DNA from 2 places in the Stenotrophomonas sp. YJH_SMC_138 genome. Region 2 is predicted to be linked to the other one. Evidence: riboswitches for the same ligand, from Rfam matches in the RefSeq annotation. Region 2 holds a riboswitch; the other holds the start of a gene.

Region 1 (8,348 bases), 740 kb from region 2:
CCCCTTCCTGGTAGTGCCGGCCGCTGGCCGGCAACTACGCGATGAAGACCCCGCGGGCAGCCGGCCAGCGGCCGGCTCTACCGGAATGCCTGTCAGCTGTCCTTCTTCGCCGCCATCGCCGCGGCCAGGTCCGCCTTGAACTCCTCGAAGGTCTGGCCCTTTTCCTTCGCTTCGGCCTGTGCGGCGTCGCGCAGCGCATCGGAGTACATCAGGCGCACCGGCGTGCCGTTGCGCTCGTGCAGTTCACCGGCCTGCATGATCAGCGCCAGTACCTGCGCGGCGGAGTCACTGTGGCCGGCGATACGGCCGTCCATGCCCAGCACCCATTCGCCATCGCGGCGCACGACACCGGCCAGCAGGGTGCGCTGCGCGTCGCGCAGTTCCGCATGCGGCTCCACCGGCGAGGCCTGGGCAGCGGCCTTGTTGGCGGCCTGCTTTTCCTGGCGACGGCGCTGGTCGCGGCGGGTCTTGGAGCTGGTGGACATGGTGCGGTACCGCTGCGAGGGGGGCGCAAGGATAGCGCACCCCGCCCGCCACACCGCTTCACACCCCCTCAGTCCAACACTTTCCCGTGCCGCCAGTAACCCATGAAGGTGATCGTGCGGCGGTCCAGCCCGCACTCGCGGACCAGATGGCGACGGATCGCCATCACCGCTCCCGCCTCGCCTGCCACCCAGGCATACAGCGGCCCGGCCACGCTGGCATCGGCCTGTTCCCAGAGGATCTGCGCGTCGACGTCGATCTCTTCCAGTTCTTCGCCAGCGACCACGCTCGAGGCGGCCAGGCGCGCCTGCACCGCCTGCAACAGAGGCGCCCCGTACGCCGCCCGCCCGCGCGGCAACCAGACCAGCTCGGCCGTGGCCGGCGCCTTCAGGCGAACCGCATCACCGGCCTGCGCCACTTCCAGCAGGGCCAGCGTACGCGGCGGATCCACCCTGGCCGCCAGTTCCTCAAGAATGCCGGCCACTGCCGGCAGCGCGGTCTCGTCAGCCACCAGCAGCACCTGGCCAACGCCGGCCGGCGGCTTCCATTCCCAGCCCTCGCTGCTGTCGGCGCAGTCGGCATCCGGGGCCAGCAGCACCACGCGGTCGCCCGGCCGTGCATGGATGGCCCATCGCGAGGCCGGCCCGGTCTCGCCATGCAGCACGAAATCAACATCGACCTCGCCCTGCTCTGCACGCAGCTGGCGGAGGGTGTAGGTGCGCATCGGCGGGCGCTGATCGTCCGGCAGGGCCCGATAGCGTGGGTACCAGTCCTCGCCGCTGGGGACCTGCGGCGCCTCCTGGCCGGGCAAGGGGAAGAACACCTTGATGCGCTGGTCCGGCCCTCCGGTCGTCATCCGCGCCACGTCGGCACCGGTGAACACCATGCGGTCCAGGGAAGGGGAAAGAACGCGGCGCTCCTTCAGCGCCACCTCGAACAGGCGGTAGGTCTGCTGCGCAGCCATGGGGAACCTCATGCAACGACAGTGGATCGGCTGGCTGTCGTGCACCTGTGCACCGGCTGGCTGGAGTGCCCAGCCTAGTCCGGCGGTTTCCCGCCGCAAGCGTTGCGGGCGCCACGGCCCGCCCTACCCCTGCGCGCTGCTCAGTGACCCGTGCAGGCTGCCTGCGCCGCGCGTTCGCGCCGGTGTTCCCAGTACCAGAACACGAAGCCGGCGCCGAAGAACCCGGCCTGGCCCAACGCCAGGTGCAGCGGGCTGGCGCTGAGCAGCGGCGACACCACGCCGGCCACCACGGTGCTGATCATCAGCTGCACGAAGGCCTGCAGCGACGAGGCCAGGCCGCGCTGGTGCGGGTACATGTCCAGCACCGCCAGCGCCAGGATCGGGAAGATCAGCGCCATGCCCATGCCACCCAGGAAGATCGGCAGCACCGCCCACGGCAGCACGAACTGCGGCGCCAGCGCCACGTAGCCGACGTTCAGCAGCACCGACAGCGCGCACAGGCCGAAACCAATGGATACCTGGCGGGTGGGCGTGGTGTGCCCGGCCATGCGCCCGGACAGGAACGAGCCGGTGGTCATGCCGCCGATGGTGGGGATGAACAGCCAGGCGAAACCGCCCTCGCCCAGGTGCAGGTGCTGCATCACGAACACCGGTGCCGAGGAGATGTACAGGAAGATGCCACCGAAACCGATGCTGCCGGCCAGCGCCAGGCGCAGGAAGCGCGGATTGAAACCGATGCGCACGTAATCACGCATCAGCACCCGCGGCGACAACGGAACGCGCGCTTCGAGCGGATGGGTCTCCGGCAGGTAGCGGGCGGTGGCCGCCAGCAGAACCAGTGCGAACACCACCAGGAACCAGAAGATCAGCGGCCAGCCAGCACCGCTGAGCAGGATCCAGCCACCGATGATCGGCGCGATCGCCGGGGCGATGCCGAACAGCATCGACACCTGGCTCATCAGCCGCTGCGCGTCGTGACCGTGGTACAGGTCGCGGATCACCGCGCGGCCGACGATCATGCCGACGCCTGCGGACAGGCCCTGCAGGGCGCGGAACCCCAGCAGCGTGGTCAGATCGGTGGACAGCGCACAGCCGACCGAGGCGCCGACGAACACCACCAGGCCGCCGAGGATCACCCGCTTGCGGCCCCAGGCATCGGACAGCGGGCCGTGTGCCAGGCTCATCAGGCCGTAGAACAGCAGGTACACGCTGATGGTCTGCTGCACCGCCACCTCGTCCACCGCCAGGCGCTGGGCCAGCTGCGGGAACGCGGGGAAGATGGTGTCGATCGAGAACGGACCGAACATGGCCAGGCCGGCGAGCAGCAGGGCCATGCGGCGGGTGGAAGGAGCAACAGCGGCGGTCATGGAGAAGGCGTCCGGCAGGGCCATGCGCGGCACGCACGGCGGGCGCCAGTCCCCTGCAGCAGGGACGGCGCCAGATGAATTCGGGTATCCGCCCATCATAGGTGGGGATTGCGCCTGATGCCATGCAGCAGTGCACAAAACGCACGGGCGGGCCATCGGCCATTCAGGCGCCGCGGCCGGGCCCGCAGGCGGCTGGCGCGCCCGCAACGGGCTATAATCGGCAGGCAACACGGTGGGAGAAGCGGAACACCGCTGCCGAAGGCGCAACGCCCGTAATCGCTCAGGCCCGATACCACCCGTAACACAACTCTGGAGAGACCGGTTCGATCCGGCGCCGAAGGGGCACGAAGCCGCGGTTTTCCGCGCTTCCAAACTCTCAGGCAAAAGGACAGAGGGGCGCCCCGCAGACCGCCGACCGGCGGCTTGTGCCCGTGCGTGTGCCCTTTCCTGACGGATCCTTCGCCATGTCCCAGAACACCCCTTCCCTGCGTGAGCTCGAGCACCACAATGCGTTCGTCGAGCGCCACATCGGCCCCAACGATGCCGAGATCGCGCAGATGCTCGACGTCGTCGGCCACGCGTCGCTGGATGCGATGACCGATGCCATCGTACCGGCCAAGATCAAGTCGCCGGCGCCGCTGGCACTGCCGGAATCGATGACCGAAGTGCAGGCACTGGCGAAGATCCGTGCGATCGCCGACAAGAACACCGTGCTGCGCAGCTTCATCGGCCAGGGCTACTACGGTACCCACACGCCGAACGTGATCCTGCGCAACATCCTGGAAAACCCGGCCTGGTACACCGCCTACACCCCGTACCAGGCCGAGATCTCGCAGGGCCGCATGGAAGCGCTGATCAACTTCCAGACCCTGTGCGCCGACCTCACCGGCATGGAAATCGCCAACGCCTCGCTGCTGGACGAAGCCACCGCCGCAGCTGAAGCGATGACCCTGGCCAAGCGTTCGGCCAAGTCGAAATCGGACACCTTCTTCGTGCACGACGCCGTGCACCCGCAGACCCTGGAACTGCTGCGCACCCGCGCCGAGCCCATGGGCATCGTGCTGCGCGTCGGCACCCCGGCCGAGGCACTGGAAGCAGAAGCCTTCGGCCTGCTGCTGCAGTACCCGGACACCTTCGGCCAGATCGGCGACTACAAGGCGCTGGTCGAGGCCGTGCACGCGCGCGGCGGCCTGGTGGCCGTGGCCACCGACCTGCTGGCGCTGACCCTGCTGGCCGCCCCGGGCGAATGGGGTGCGGACATCGTGGTCGGCAACAGCCAGCGTTTCGGCGTGCCGTTCGGCTTCGGCGGCCCGCACGCCGCATTCATGGCCTGCCGCGACGCCTACAAGCGCTCGATGCCGGGCCGCCTGATCGGCGTCTCGGTCGATGCCCAGGGCAACCCGGCCTACCGCCTGACCCTGCAGACCCGCGAGCAGCACATCCGCCGCGAGAAGGCCACCTCCAACATCTGTACCGCACAGGTGCTGCTGGCGGTGATGGCCTCGATGTATGCCGTGTACCACGGCCCGGAAGGCCTGACCCGCATCGCCCGGCGTACCCACCGCCTGGCCTCGATCCTGGCCGCCGCGCTGCGCGAGGCCGGCGTGCAGGTCGGTGGCGACTTCTTCGATACGCTGCACATCACCGGCGTGCATGCCGATGAGATTCACGCCAAGGCCCGCGCCGCCGGTTACAACCTGCGTGCGATCGACAGCGACTCGGTCGGCATCAGCCTGGACGAGACCGCCACCCGCGGCGACGTGGTCGCGCTGGCCGCCGTGTTCGGCGCGCAGGCCGACATCGATGCGCTGGATGCCAGCACCGCCGACGCACTGCCGGCCGGCCTGCTGCGCCAGTCCGCGTTCCTGACCCATCCGGTGTTCAACACCCACCACAGCGAGCACGAACTGCTGCGCTACCTGCGCTCGCTGGCCGACAAGGACCTGGCGATGGACCGCACGATGATCCCGCTGGGCTCGTGCACCATGAAGCTCAACGCCACCGCCGAGATGATCCCGGTGACCTGGCCGGAGTTCTCGCAGATCCACCCGCTGGTGCCGGCCGACCAGGCGCTGGGCTACAAGGAACTCATCGACACGCTGGAAGCGATGCTGGTCGAATGCACCGGCTATGACGCGGTCAGCCTGCAGCCGAACTCCGGCGCGCAGGGCGAGTACGCCGGCCTGCTGGCGATCCGCGCCTACCACCGCTCGCGCGGCGAAGGCCACCGCGACATCTGCCTGATCCCGGATTCGGCGCACGGCACCAACCCGGCCTCGGCGCAGATGTGCGGCATGAAGGTGGTGGTGACCAAGACCGATGCCAACGGCAACGTCGACGTCGAGGACATCCGCCTCAACGCCGAGAAGTACAGCGACCGCCTGGCCGCGATCATGATGACCTACCCGTCCACGCACGGCGTGTTCGAGGAAGAGGTGGTGGAGATCTGCGAGATCATCCACAAGCACGGCGGCCAGGTGTACACCGACGGTGCCAACATGAATGCCCTGGTCGGCGTGGCCAAGCCGGGCAAGTGGGGGTCGGACGTTTCGCACCTGAATCTGCACAAGACCTTCTGCATCCCGCACGGCGGTGGCGGCCCGGGCGTCGGCCCGTGCGCGGTCAAGGAGCACCTGGCCCCGTTCCTGCCGGGCAAGCTGGGTGACAACGGCCCGGTCGGCATGGTCAGCGCGGCCAGCTTCGGCAGCGCCTCGATCCTGCCGATCAGCTGGATGTACATCGCGATGATGGGCCGCGACGGCCTGCGCAAGGCCACCCAGGTCGCGCAGCTCAACGCCAACTACATCGCCAAGCGCCTGGCCCCGCACTTCAAGACCCTGTACACCGGCCGCAACGGCCTGGTGGCGCACGAGTGCATCCTGGACGTGCGCCCGCTGGAGAAGACCAGCGGCATCGGTGCCGAGGACGTGGCCAAGCGCCTGATCGACTTCGGCTTCCATGCCCCGACCCTGAGCTTCCCGGTGGCCGGCACGCTGATGGTGGAGCCGACCGAAAGCGAATCGCTGCACGAACTGGATCGCTTCATCAACGCGATGATCCAGATCCGCGAGGAGATCACCGCGATCGAAGACGGCCGCCTCGACCGCGAGGACAACCCGCTGAAGAACGCGCCGCACACTGCCACCGCAGTGACCGCCAGCGAGTGGACCCACGCCTACCCGCGTGAACTGGCCGCCTTCCCGCTGGCCAGCCTGAAGCAGAGCAAATACTGGCCGCCGGTGGCGCGTGTCGACAACGTGTACGGCGACAAGAACGTGATGTGCGCCTGCATCCCGGTCGATGCCTACAAGGATGATGAAGTCGAGGCGTGATTCCTCACTGCATCGGTAAAGAAAACGGCCCGCGCAAGCGGGCCGTTTTCATGGGGCGTGTGGACCAAGGCCCACACCCACAAGCATCCGATCACGGGTCCGGCATCTGCCCCAGGCTCAACTGCCACGACACGCCAAAGCGGTCCTGCACCCAGCCGTAGCGATTGCTGAAGTCATAGTCGCCCACCGGCATCAACCAATGGCCGCCCTCACCCAGCACGCGTGCCGCGCGCTCGAACTGCTCGGCACCGGAACACTCGACGAACAGCGAGATCGACGGCGAGAAGGTGAAATCGTGCACGTCCAGGCTGTCGAAGCACAGGTAGTGGGTGCCACCGAGCAGGAAGATGGCCTGGCGGACCTGCCCCGGCACGCCGGCGCCGGCCCCCTCGGGATGGCGTTGCAGGGCCAGCAGCCGGAAATCGGCAAAGGCTTCGGCGTACAGGGCCAGCGCGGCCTCGGCCTGGCCGGTGAACATCAGGAAGGGACGGCTGCGCAGCATGCGGTACTCCTGGTCGACGGGCCGATGACGGCCTGCCTGCACAGTGCCACGCGGAGTGTGTGCCTGTTGTAGAGCCGAGCCCATGCTCGGCTGGCGATCGCGCAAACAGCAGCCGACCGCAGGGTCGGCTCTACAGAATCACGCCTGGCGCATGCGCCGCGCGATGGCACTGCTGGCGGCGATCGTGGCGGTCAACGCCACCATCGACAGGAACTGCAGGCGGGTGTGCGACTCACTCAGCAGCAGGCCGAAGATCAGCGCAAGGATCGCCAGTGCACAGCAGGTCAGCCACGGGAAACCGGCCATGCGGAACGGCAGTCGGGTACCCAGACGATCCGCGCGACGACGCAGCACCAGCTGCGAGACCAGCGACAGCGTCCACACCAGCAGGCAGGTGGAACCGACGATGTTCAGCAGCACCGGCAGCACCCGGTCCGGGAACAGCAGTTCCATCACCGTGGCGGCAAAGCCGAACAGCACGCTGGCCAGCACGGCGATCACCGGCACCTGGCGCGGGTCGGTCCAGCCAAGCACGGCCGGCGCTTCGCGACGCTGCGCCAGCGAATACATCATGCGCGAGGCGCCGTAGAGGTTGGCATTGAGCGCCGACAGCAGCGCGATCACGGCGATCAGCGTGATGGCGGTACCAGCGCCCGGGATGCGGGCGATGTCCAGCACGGCGGCGAACGGCGACTTCAGCGCCTCGCTGGTCCACGGCACCACGGCGATGATCACGCTCAGCGAGCCGATGTAGAACACCAGGATGCGCCAGGCCACGGTGCGGATGGCACGGGCAATGCTGCGCTCGGGGTCTTCGGTTTCGGCCGCCGCCACGGCCACGATCTCGGTGCCGCCGAAGGCGAACACCACCACCAGCAGCGCCGCGCCGATCCCGGCCAGGCCCTTCGGCGCAAAACCACCGTGTTCGGTGAAGTTGCTCAGGCCCGGGGAGGTCACCTGCGGCAGCCATCCCATCAGCAGCGCCACGCCAATGGCGATGAACGCCAGGATCGCCGCGACTTTGAGGATGGCGAACCAGAATTCGAACTCGCCGAAGTTCTTCACTCCGAGCAGGTTGATCGCGGTGAAGAACAGCATGAACGCCAACGCCGCCATCGGTACCGGTATCGCCGGCCAGACCGTGGCCAGCAGCCCGGCCGCACCCACTGCTTCGGCGGCGATCACGATCACCAGCTGCACCCACCACAGCCAGCCCACGGTGGCACCGGCGGTAGCGCCCATGGCGTCGGCTGCATACACCGAGAACGCGCCGCTGGTCGGTTTGGCCGCCGCCATCTCGCCCAGAGCGTTCATCACGATGATCACCAGCGCTCCGGCGACCAGATACGACACCAGGACCGCCGGACCGGCCGCCTGCACACCCACGCCCGAGCCGAGGAACAGCCCGGCGCCGATGGCGCTGCCCAGGCCCATCATGATCAGCTGGCGGGGCTTGAGCGAATGTCCGAGGCGGGACGGCGAAGCGGTCGGAATCGAGTTGGGCATCGGCGGGGCTGGCGGCGGGCTACAGGGGCGACACCTTACCCTGTCCCGTGCCCACGGGGATAGGCACAGCGCAGCAGGCCGCTCAGGCCAGCGCCGGCTCGCCGACGTTCCCACCGATACGGGCACGATAGGCACGCGGCGAGAAACCGGTTTCAGCCTTGAACTTGCGGGTGAAGGCACTCTGGTCGCTGAAA
Region 2 (8,348 bases):
ATAGTGACCTGGCGGCCTGGCGCCGCCAGGTGATGCTCGCCCTGTTGGGCGGTGCGATCCTGCTGGCGCCGTTGGCGGCGTGGGCGTCGATCCGGTTGGGGCGCCCGCTGCGGCGCCTGGCCGAAGCGAGCGCACGGGTCGACCTGCAGGCCGAATCGCCATTGCCCGACGATGGCCCACGCGAAGTGCAGATGCTGGCCGCCGCGATCAGCACCGGTCGCGAACGCCTGCGGGTCCAGGCACAGGACATGACCCGTATGCTGGCGGCAGTGGCGCATGACCTGCGCACGCCCCTGACCGGCCTGCGCCTGCGCGCCGAGTTCGCTCCCGCACCACAGGCCGCCCGGATGGTGGCGGACATCGAACGCATGGACGCGATGATCGAGCAGGTGCTGGACTATGCACGCGGCGAGCTGCAGCCCTTGCAGATGCGCTCGCTGGATCTGGCTGCCCTGCTGCAGGAATGCCTGCAAGGGGCGCTGCTGCGCGGGGTCGACATTTCGCTTCAGTGCCCGGATACGCTGCCGTGGCATGGCGATGCGCTGCTGCTCCGGCGCGCGGTCGACAATCTCATCGACAACGCCGAGCGTTACGCGGGCGCCGTGGAGCTGCATGTCGCCGTGTGGGGACATGGGGTGCAGCTGGATGTGATGGATCGCGGGCCGGGTATCGCCGAAGCTGATCGTGTCCGCCTGCTGCAACCGTTCCAGCGCAGCGAAAGCTCGCGCAGTCGCGCTACCGGTGGGACCGGGCTGGGACTGGCCATGGCCGCCAACGTGGCCAGGCGTCACGCAGGCGAACTGCAGCTGCTGCACCGCGAGGGCGGCGGGCTGATCGCGCGCCTGCTGCTGGGAAAGCTCCCCTGATATCGGCTGTGGTTTACAGATGGCGGCTATCCGGTTATATGATTAGGCGCCTAACCATATCGTGTTCGTGAGATGATCGAAGCCAAGCATCAGGCCCTGGTGGAGGAATCGCAGCGACGCGGCCACGCCAACATCGCGCAACTGCGCCTGTGCTTCCAGCTGCTCTCGTTGTCCTCGTCGATCGATCGCGACTGCGCCGCGCGGCTGGCACCGCATGGGCTCAGCGAGGGCCGCTTCATCGTGCTGTTCCTGCTGCACGGGGCCGGTGGCACGCTGCCGCCGCACCTGCTGGCCGAGCGTGCCGGCGTGACCCGTGCCACCATCAGCGGCCTGCTCGATGGCCTGCAGCGTGAAGGCCTGCTGCAGCGTCGCAGCGATGACGGGGATGGCCGCCGTCTGCAGATCGTATTGACCGCACCGGGAAAGCGCTTGGCCGAGTCGTTGTTCGAGCAGCACACGCAATGGATCAGCGGTCTGTTCGACGGCCTGGATGCGGGTGAACAGCAGCAGCTGTCGCAGCTGCTGCACAAGGTCTGGCAGCATACGGACGGCGGGCGGGAATCGGCAGCATGAGCACGCCCGTTCCTGCGCAAAGGCTGCATGCACTCAACAGTGGCAGCGCTGCTGCCACCCATCTGGCCGAATGCCTGGCCGTGGATTTCACCGCGCTGCTGCAGGTGGTGGCGCCTGCCCTTGAGCCGGAATCGCTGCAATGCATGCGCGACGCCTCAGGCAAGGGCATCACCCAGCGCATGGCGCTGGCGGCGCGGTTGCTGCACGAAGCCGGACAGGGGGAGCCTGCGCGCTGGCAGGCGCATACGTCAGACACGGTGCGTGGCTGGGCCTGCTACCTGATCGGCGGCGACGCCGACGCGACGCTGCCGGCCAAGCTGCAGGCGATGCGGCCACTGGCTGACGACCCGCACTTCGGCGTGCGCGAATGGGCGTGGCTGGCGCTGCGTGCCGACATTGTTGCCGCACCACTGCAGGCGCTGGAGTACCTGCAACCATGGACGCAGGAAGGATCGCCGTACCTGCGCCGCTTCGCCTGCGAAGCGCTGCGCCCGCGCGGCGTGTGGGCCACACATGTCGCGCTGTTCAAGCGGCAGCCGGAACTTGCAGAGGCGATGCTGGAGGCACTCGCCGACGACCCGGAGCGCTATGTGCAGGACTCGGTCGGCAACTGGCTCAATGATGCCGGCAAGACACAGCCGCAGTGGCTGCGTGCGCTGTGCGCGCGCTGGCAACAGCAGCACCCTGGTGATGCCAATGCCTACATCCGCAAACGCGCCATGCGCTCGCTCCGGTAGTGCCGGCCGCTGGCCGGCAACCCCCCAAACCTTCAAGGAAGAAGCAGCATGTCGCACACCTTCATCGAGCTCTACACCGCCACCCCCGCCTGGACCACGCTCCAGCCCGAGCAGCGGAATGCCTTCTTCGCCCGTATCGGTGCAGGCATGCAGCAGTTCGATCCAGTCCGCATCACACTGCTGGCGATGGGCCGCATTGCCAGGGGCGTACAGCACGGCAGCGATGAGCAGTTCTATGCGGTCTGGCGCTGTGCAAGCCGCGCGGACGCCGATGCGCTGGTGGCCGGCATTGCCGCCACCGGTTGGCATCAGTACTTCGCCACCATCAACGCCGTCGGCGCAGACGATGGGATGGGGCAGCACCTTGCCGACCTGGCCGCCTTGTAGCAGCGTCTCCGGACGCGCATGGCACATGCGCCTGTCACCCGGACGCGGTAAACAGGACATTGCCCATGTCCATCCGCAGGGAAGTTGATCATGCAGAGCACGCTCCAGGTCACGCTGTTCGGCCCGCTTGGCGACAGCCCGACATTGCAGTTGCCGGGGCGGGAAGGGCCGTCGGTGGCCATCCCGGAGGCGGCCCTGCGGCGGTTGGTTTCCGACCTCTACACCACCCGTTCCCTGCTCAATCCCGAGCAGCTGGACGAGGCCAGGCAGGAGCTGGACCGCGTGCTGGAGCGCTGGGCCGACATCCACGAAGGCCTGTTGCTGGACGTGGAAGTGCATGGCAAATGAGCAGCTTTGCGTGGCTGCTGCCGCGTGGGCAGCGCCGGCGCGCGCCTCGCTGAACCGCACCCGCGGTTGCGGATGAAACATTTTGCACTGCGCAAAAGCTGTGCTATCAATACACCCCATGAACGCAGCCGCCACCCGCTTTTACTGGTATTACTTTCCGAAGCCACTGGCGGAGGAAGGACTGCGCTCACCCTGAAGAAAGCTTCAGACGCATTCCCGAAAGCCGCCAGCGAACCTGGCGGCTTTTTTCATGCCGCCACGCTGGGGACCCCAACGTTCCGGAGATCTCCTGCAATGCCCCCGCACACCGACGACCTGCGCATCCGCACCATCGAACCGCTGACACCGCCTGCCCAGCTGCTGGCGATGCTGCCCTGTGACGATGAAGCCTCCGACACCGTCAGCGCCTCGCGCGCGGCCCTGCACCAGATCCTGCACGGCCGTGACGACCGCCTGGCAGTGGTGGTGGGCCCGTGCTCGATCCACGACCCGAAGGCCGCCATCGAATACGCCCAGCGCCTGAAGCCGCTGCGCGACGCGCTGGCCGGCGAACTGGAAATCGTCATGCGTGTGTACTTCGAGAAGCCGCGCACCACGGTGGGCTGGAAGGGCCTGATCAACGACCCGGACCTGGACGGCAGCTTCAGGATCGACAAGGGCCTGCGCATTGCCCGCGGCCTGCTGCGCGACATCAACAAGCTCGGCCTGCCGGCCGGTGTCGAATTCCTCGATGTGATCTCGCCGCAGTACATCGCCGACCTGGTGGCGTGGGGCGCGATCGGCGCGCGTACCACCGAAAGCCAGGTGCATCGTGAGCTGGCTTCGGGGCTGTCGTGCCCGGTCGGCTTCAAGAACGGCACCGATGGCAACGTCAAGATCGCCGCTGACGCGGTGGGTGCGGCGTCCAACCCGCATCACTTCCTGTCGGTCACCAAGCAGGGCGGCACCGCCATCGTGTCGACCACCGGCAATCCGGATTGCCATGTGATCCTGCGTGGCGGCAAGCAGCCGAACTACGACGCCGGCAGCGTCGCCGACGCCTGCCAGGTGCTGGCCAAGGCCAAGCTGCCGACGCGCCTGATGATCGACGCCAGCCACGCCAACAGCCTGAAGAACCCCGAGAACCAGCCGAAGGTGATCGAGGACATTGCTGTTCAGCTGGAAGACGGCGAACAGCGCATCGTTGGCGTGATGATCGAGAGCCATCTGGTCGGTGGCCGCCAGGAACTGGTGGAAGGCCAGCCGCTGGTTTACGGGCAGAGCATCACCGATGGCTGCATCGACTGGGACACCACCGTGACGGTGCTGGAGCGTCTGGCTGCGGCCGTGCGCGCCCGTCGCGACGTGAAGGTGTCCGAAGCAGCCTGATCGAAGCCGCCTGAGTGCGGCACGTGTGTGGATGGCGGCCAGCGCCTGCGGGGGTGCGGCCGCGATCAGGGCCGGTCGGAGTTGGAGGCCGGCCCATCTGCACCGGCGATGCGCCTGGCGCTGCGCATGAGCGACAGCGCCAGGTACATCGCCGGGGTGGTGATACCGCTTCCTGTAGCGTCGAGCCGTGCCCGACCTGCGCGCGAAGCGCGTTGGTTTCCTGCAAAGAGCAGTCGAGCATGGCTCGACTTTACGAAGAGGCTCAATGCACTTCGTCGTGGTAGACGAACTTCGGCATTTCCCAGCGGTAGTGGATCGCCAGCAGGCGCAACGCGAAGCCGCCGCCAAGGCAGCACAGGATTGCGGTGGCATCGGCCACGCCCCAGTGCAGCAGCAACAGATAGGCCGCGCCGGTCAGCAGCGCGATGATCGCGTACAGCTCCTTCTGGAAGATGAGTGGCACCTCGTTGCAGAGGATGTCGCGCAGCACCCCGCCGAACGCGCCGGTCAGCATGCCGGCGATCAGCACGATCGGCATCGCATGGCCGGCCTCGCGCGCGATCGAGCAGCCGATCAGGGTGAAGGCGATCAGGCCCAGCCCGTCGAGCACCAGGAAGGTGCGGCGGAAGTGGTGCATCCAGCGCGCCACCCAGGTGGCGATCAGCGCCGCGCACACGGTGAAGCCCAGGTACTCGGGGTGCTTCACCCAGCCCAGCGGGTAGTGGCCGAGCAGGATGTCGCGCAGTGAACCACCCCCGAGGGCGGTGACGCAGGCGATCATGACCACGCCGAACAGGTCCATGCGGCGGCGGCCGGCGGACAGTGCGCCGGTCATGGCTTCGGCGGAAATGGCGATCAGGTAGATGATGGACAGCAGCATGGGACAGGCTCCGGGCGCGGTGGGGCCGGCCATGCGCGACCACCGCCACTGCCTGCGCAATGACGGGATGACGATGACCGGTGCCGCTCCCGCTGTCCTTTTGCCTGAGAGTTCAGCGGCATGGGCCGCGTGCCCCTTCGGCGGATCGCCCCGAGCATGCCCGGTGACCTCTCTCCAGCTCGGCGAGTCGAATGCATGGTTGGTGGGATTCCAGCCCACCGGCCTGAGCGATCATGGGAGCCTGCGCCTTCGGCGGGCGCCAGCGCGGCGCCTCTCTCCTGCATTCGGTCGCCAGTATATCCGCTGCAGTGCAGCACGGCATAATCCAGGCATGGCCCCATCCCTCCGCCCGTGGTTCCTGTACCTGCTCGAATGCCGCGATGGCAGCTATTACGCCGGCATCAGCACCGATGTGGAGGCGCGTTTCGCCGCCCACCAGGCCGGCAAGGGCGCGCGCTACACCCGGGCCCGGCCGCCGCTGCGCGTGCTGGCCGTGCGCGAATACCCGGACCGGGCCGCCGCCTCGCGGGCCGAGTGGCAACTCAAGCAGCAGCCCCGCGAACGCAAGCTGGCCTGGCTGCAGGCGCTTTTGTAGAGCCGAGCCCAGGCTCGGCTGTTGTTCCATCTGCCCGATGCGGGAGCCGAGCATGGGCTCGGCTCTACAGTAGATCCACGTCATGCGTGGATGGGCCATTCGGCCCATGCGATGATCCGCCCGCGCCCAGAGCTGGAGACCCGGATGTCCACGATTGCCCTGCTGTTCGCGCTTTCCGCAGCAACGAGCCCTGCCGCCGACCCCGCCACGATCGCGGCCATCGAAGCCACCTGCCACGACTACGTCGATGGCCAGCTGGAGGCCGACCCGCAGCGCGTCGCCCGTTCGCTGCACCCGGACCTGGCCAAGCGCGCGGTCCTCGGTGATACGCCAGACGAGCGCCTGGGCCTGCGCCGGATGTCGAAGGAAGAGCTAGTCTCGCTGACGAAACAGGGCGCGCTGAAGACCCCGAAGGATCAATGGGATCGCCGCTGCACGGTGCTGGACGTGACCGGCAACGCGGCCTCGGTGCGGCTGGAAACCCCGTGGTTCGTCGACTACTTCCACATGGGGCGTTTCGACCAGCGCTGGGTCATCGTCAACGCACTGTGGTACCCGAAACCGAAGGCGCACTGAGCGATGCGTGCCGCCGGCAACGCATGGATCTCCGTCGTCGTGCTGGTCGCCGGCATCGCGCTGCTGCCTGGCCTGCTGTATCTGCTCGGGCTGGCATTGGTGGACGGTCGGCCGAAGCCGGCCGACCGCGCGCCCAGTGGCGTGGCTGCGTGCAGCGGTGAGCCACGGGCGGGATACCAGCCGATGAACCCCTGGCGCTTCACCGCCCAGTTCTTCGACAAGGACGGGATGAAGAACAAGGTGCCTGAAGTGGAGCGGGAGGCCTTCTGGATTGCCCGGCGCCACCTGTGGCGGCAACCGCAGCGCGGCATGCTGCGCTGGCATCTCAGCAGCACCGCGTTGGCGATCTGGATCACCCGGCATTGGAGTGCCGCGCAGATTGCCGACACCGCGAGGAAGGAGGACTTCTGCCGGACCTGGTCGAAACGGCGGGTGCCCGGTGGCCCGATGAACCGGTAGACCCACGCGGTATGTGAATGGTCCTACTCTCCGCTACGCGTGTCGTATACGGCACTAAAGTAAATTCGTAGCACGAAACCTCTCGTTTCCCGCTGAGCAACTTTTCTGGAAGTCGCGACTGCGAAAAACCATCTTATCCCAGACGCCCGGCTTGATTTCATCCCGGTCTGTGGTCAGGCACAGTGGGTGGAATAGTTGCCACGAAAGTTGCATTGCGGAAGGCTGATGCCATCAGACAGACAGCACACTCATGGAAAAGCAGATCAGATGCATTGTGTCGAGCGAATCTCCTGGTGTCAGCAGAACGCTCGATATCTTTGAAATCAACCGTATGTTGGACGGCTACCTGCAGACGAAGATCGATCAAGTGAATGTTGCGGATCTGGGAGGTTGGCGATTGCTGATGTACGTCGTCATCCGGAACACCGATTCCATTGGAGTCTTCAAACGCACGAGGCGATACCCCTCCGACATGGAGTTCTTGGTCAGTATTTCGATTCCGGTTCCCAGTATCGAGGTCGTGGGGTACGGCCTGCCCGACCATGCCATGTATGGACTAGGCTTCTTCCATCCCGTGAATGAGCCGAAGTCCCACGTCATCAATCCGCAGTTTGCAGACTACGAAGGGCTGCAGGAGTACTTCGTGGGTAGCGCTGAGCGTGCTATCGACATGGCATTTGAGTTGGGCTTCAAGTGCAGCGGAAAAGTGATTCGATACGTTGCTTGACGAGAGCGGCGGGAAGCACAACAACCATTCCTGACTGCGGCTTCTCAAAAATGCAGGAGGCCTGACGCATGGATGAAGATGGGGGATGTGCGGGTGCTCATCCACGCATGGCGTGGATCTTATCTCTTGCCGATCTGGCACCTTGGGGGCCGAGAGCCCGGCGTGGGCGACCGTGTGGATCCAGGTCTTGCGACCGAGAAGTAGCTTGGGTCCCCACGCCGGATTCTCCCTGAACCGCCCGAACAGTTGGTTGAGTTGGCGCTCGAACTGATAAGACTGGGCAAGCGGGGAGAGCTCTCGACCCTGTCAGCCTAGCGGAGTTCTGCCATGTTTGGGATCGGGATTGATGTGAGCAAAGCCACGCTGGATGTGGCCGTCCATGGAGAGCAGTTTCGCCAATTCAGCAACGACAAGCGCGGCTTTGTACGCTTAATTCGGTGGCTGAAGACGTGGCCGATCAAGCAGGTCGTTCTTGAGGCAAGCGGGGGTTACGAGCGTGCTGCTCTGGATGTATTGCACGCCGCCGGCCTGCCGATGGTGCGAATCAATCCGGCGCGTGCACGGCGATTTGCCCAAGGCACAGGCCGTGCCGCAAAGACCGATCGGCTCGATGCGACAGTGCTGGCGCAGATGGCCCATTTGTTACCGCTGACCCGCTACGTACCGCCTGCCCCTTGGCAGCAGCGTCTGGCTGAATTTGCGCAATGCCGCAGGCATCTGGTGCAGATGCGGGTCAGTGAGATGCAGCGCTTGCGGCGATTGGTCGATCCGGATCTGATTGCGATGAAGCAACGCTATATAGCTCAGCTATCTGACGACCTGAAGCAACTGG

The links. Region 2 has a riboswitch for glycine ahead of AC5P7I_RS03815 (trimeric intracellular cation channel family protein). Riboswitches for the same ligand answer to the same signal wherever they lie in the genome.
Region 1: it holds a riboswitch for glycine, as region 2 does, so the genes downstream of both, gcvP (aminomethyl-transferring glycine dehydrogenase) here and AC5P7I_RS03815 (trimeric intracellular cation channel family protein) in region 2, are expected to answer to the same signal.

Annotation. Positions count from the first base shown of each region.
Region 1 is NZ_JCAFTB010000001.1:124,963-133,310, forward strand. It holds gene AC5P7I_RS00600 (hypothetical protein) at 93-485, opposite strand; gene AC5P7I_RS00605 (siderophore-interacting protein) at 554-1,447, opposite strand; gene AC5P7I_RS00610 (multidrug effflux MFS transporter) at 1,588-2,814, opposite strand; glycine riboswitch at 3,114-3,216, shown strand; gene gcvP (aminomethyl-transferring glycine dehydrogenase) at 3,279-6,146, shown strand; gene AC5P7I_RS00620 (VOC family protein) at 6,238-6,648, opposite strand; gene AC5P7I_RS00625 (amino acid permease) at 6,787-8,154, opposite strand; gene AC5P7I_RS00630 (AraC family transcriptional regulator) at 8,237-8,348, opposite strand, start outside.
Region 2 is NZ_JCAFTB010000001.1:863,876-872,223, reverse strand. It holds gene AC5P7I_RS03845 (sensor histidine kinase) at 1-866, shown strand, start outside; gene AC5P7I_RS03840 (MarR family winged helix-turn-helix transcriptional regulator) at 939-1,439, shown strand; gene AC5P7I_RS03835 (DNA alkylation repair protein) at 1,436-2,176, shown strand; gene AC5P7I_RS03830 (DUF6616 family protein) at 2,225-2,563, shown strand; gene AC5P7I_RS03825 (hypothetical protein) at 2,654-2,911, shown strand; gene AC5P7I_RS03820 (3-deoxy-7-phosphoheptulonate synthase) at 3,206-4,279, shown strand; gene AC5P7I_RS03815 (trimeric intracellular cation channel family protein) at 4,542-5,159, opposite strand; glycine riboswitch at 5,242-5,347, opposite strand; glycine riboswitch at 5,361-5,450, opposite strand; gene AC5P7I_RS03810 (GIY-YIG nuclease family protein) at 5,491-5,754, shown strand; gene AC5P7I_RS03805 (nuclear transport factor 2 family protein) at 5,899-6,330, shown strand; gene AC5P7I_RS03800 (hypothetical protein) at 6,334-6,789, shown strand; gene imm9 (Imm9 family immunity protein) at 7,040-7,516, shown strand; gene AC5P7I_RS03790 (IS110-like element ISStma6 family transposase) at 7,844-8,348, shown strand, end outside.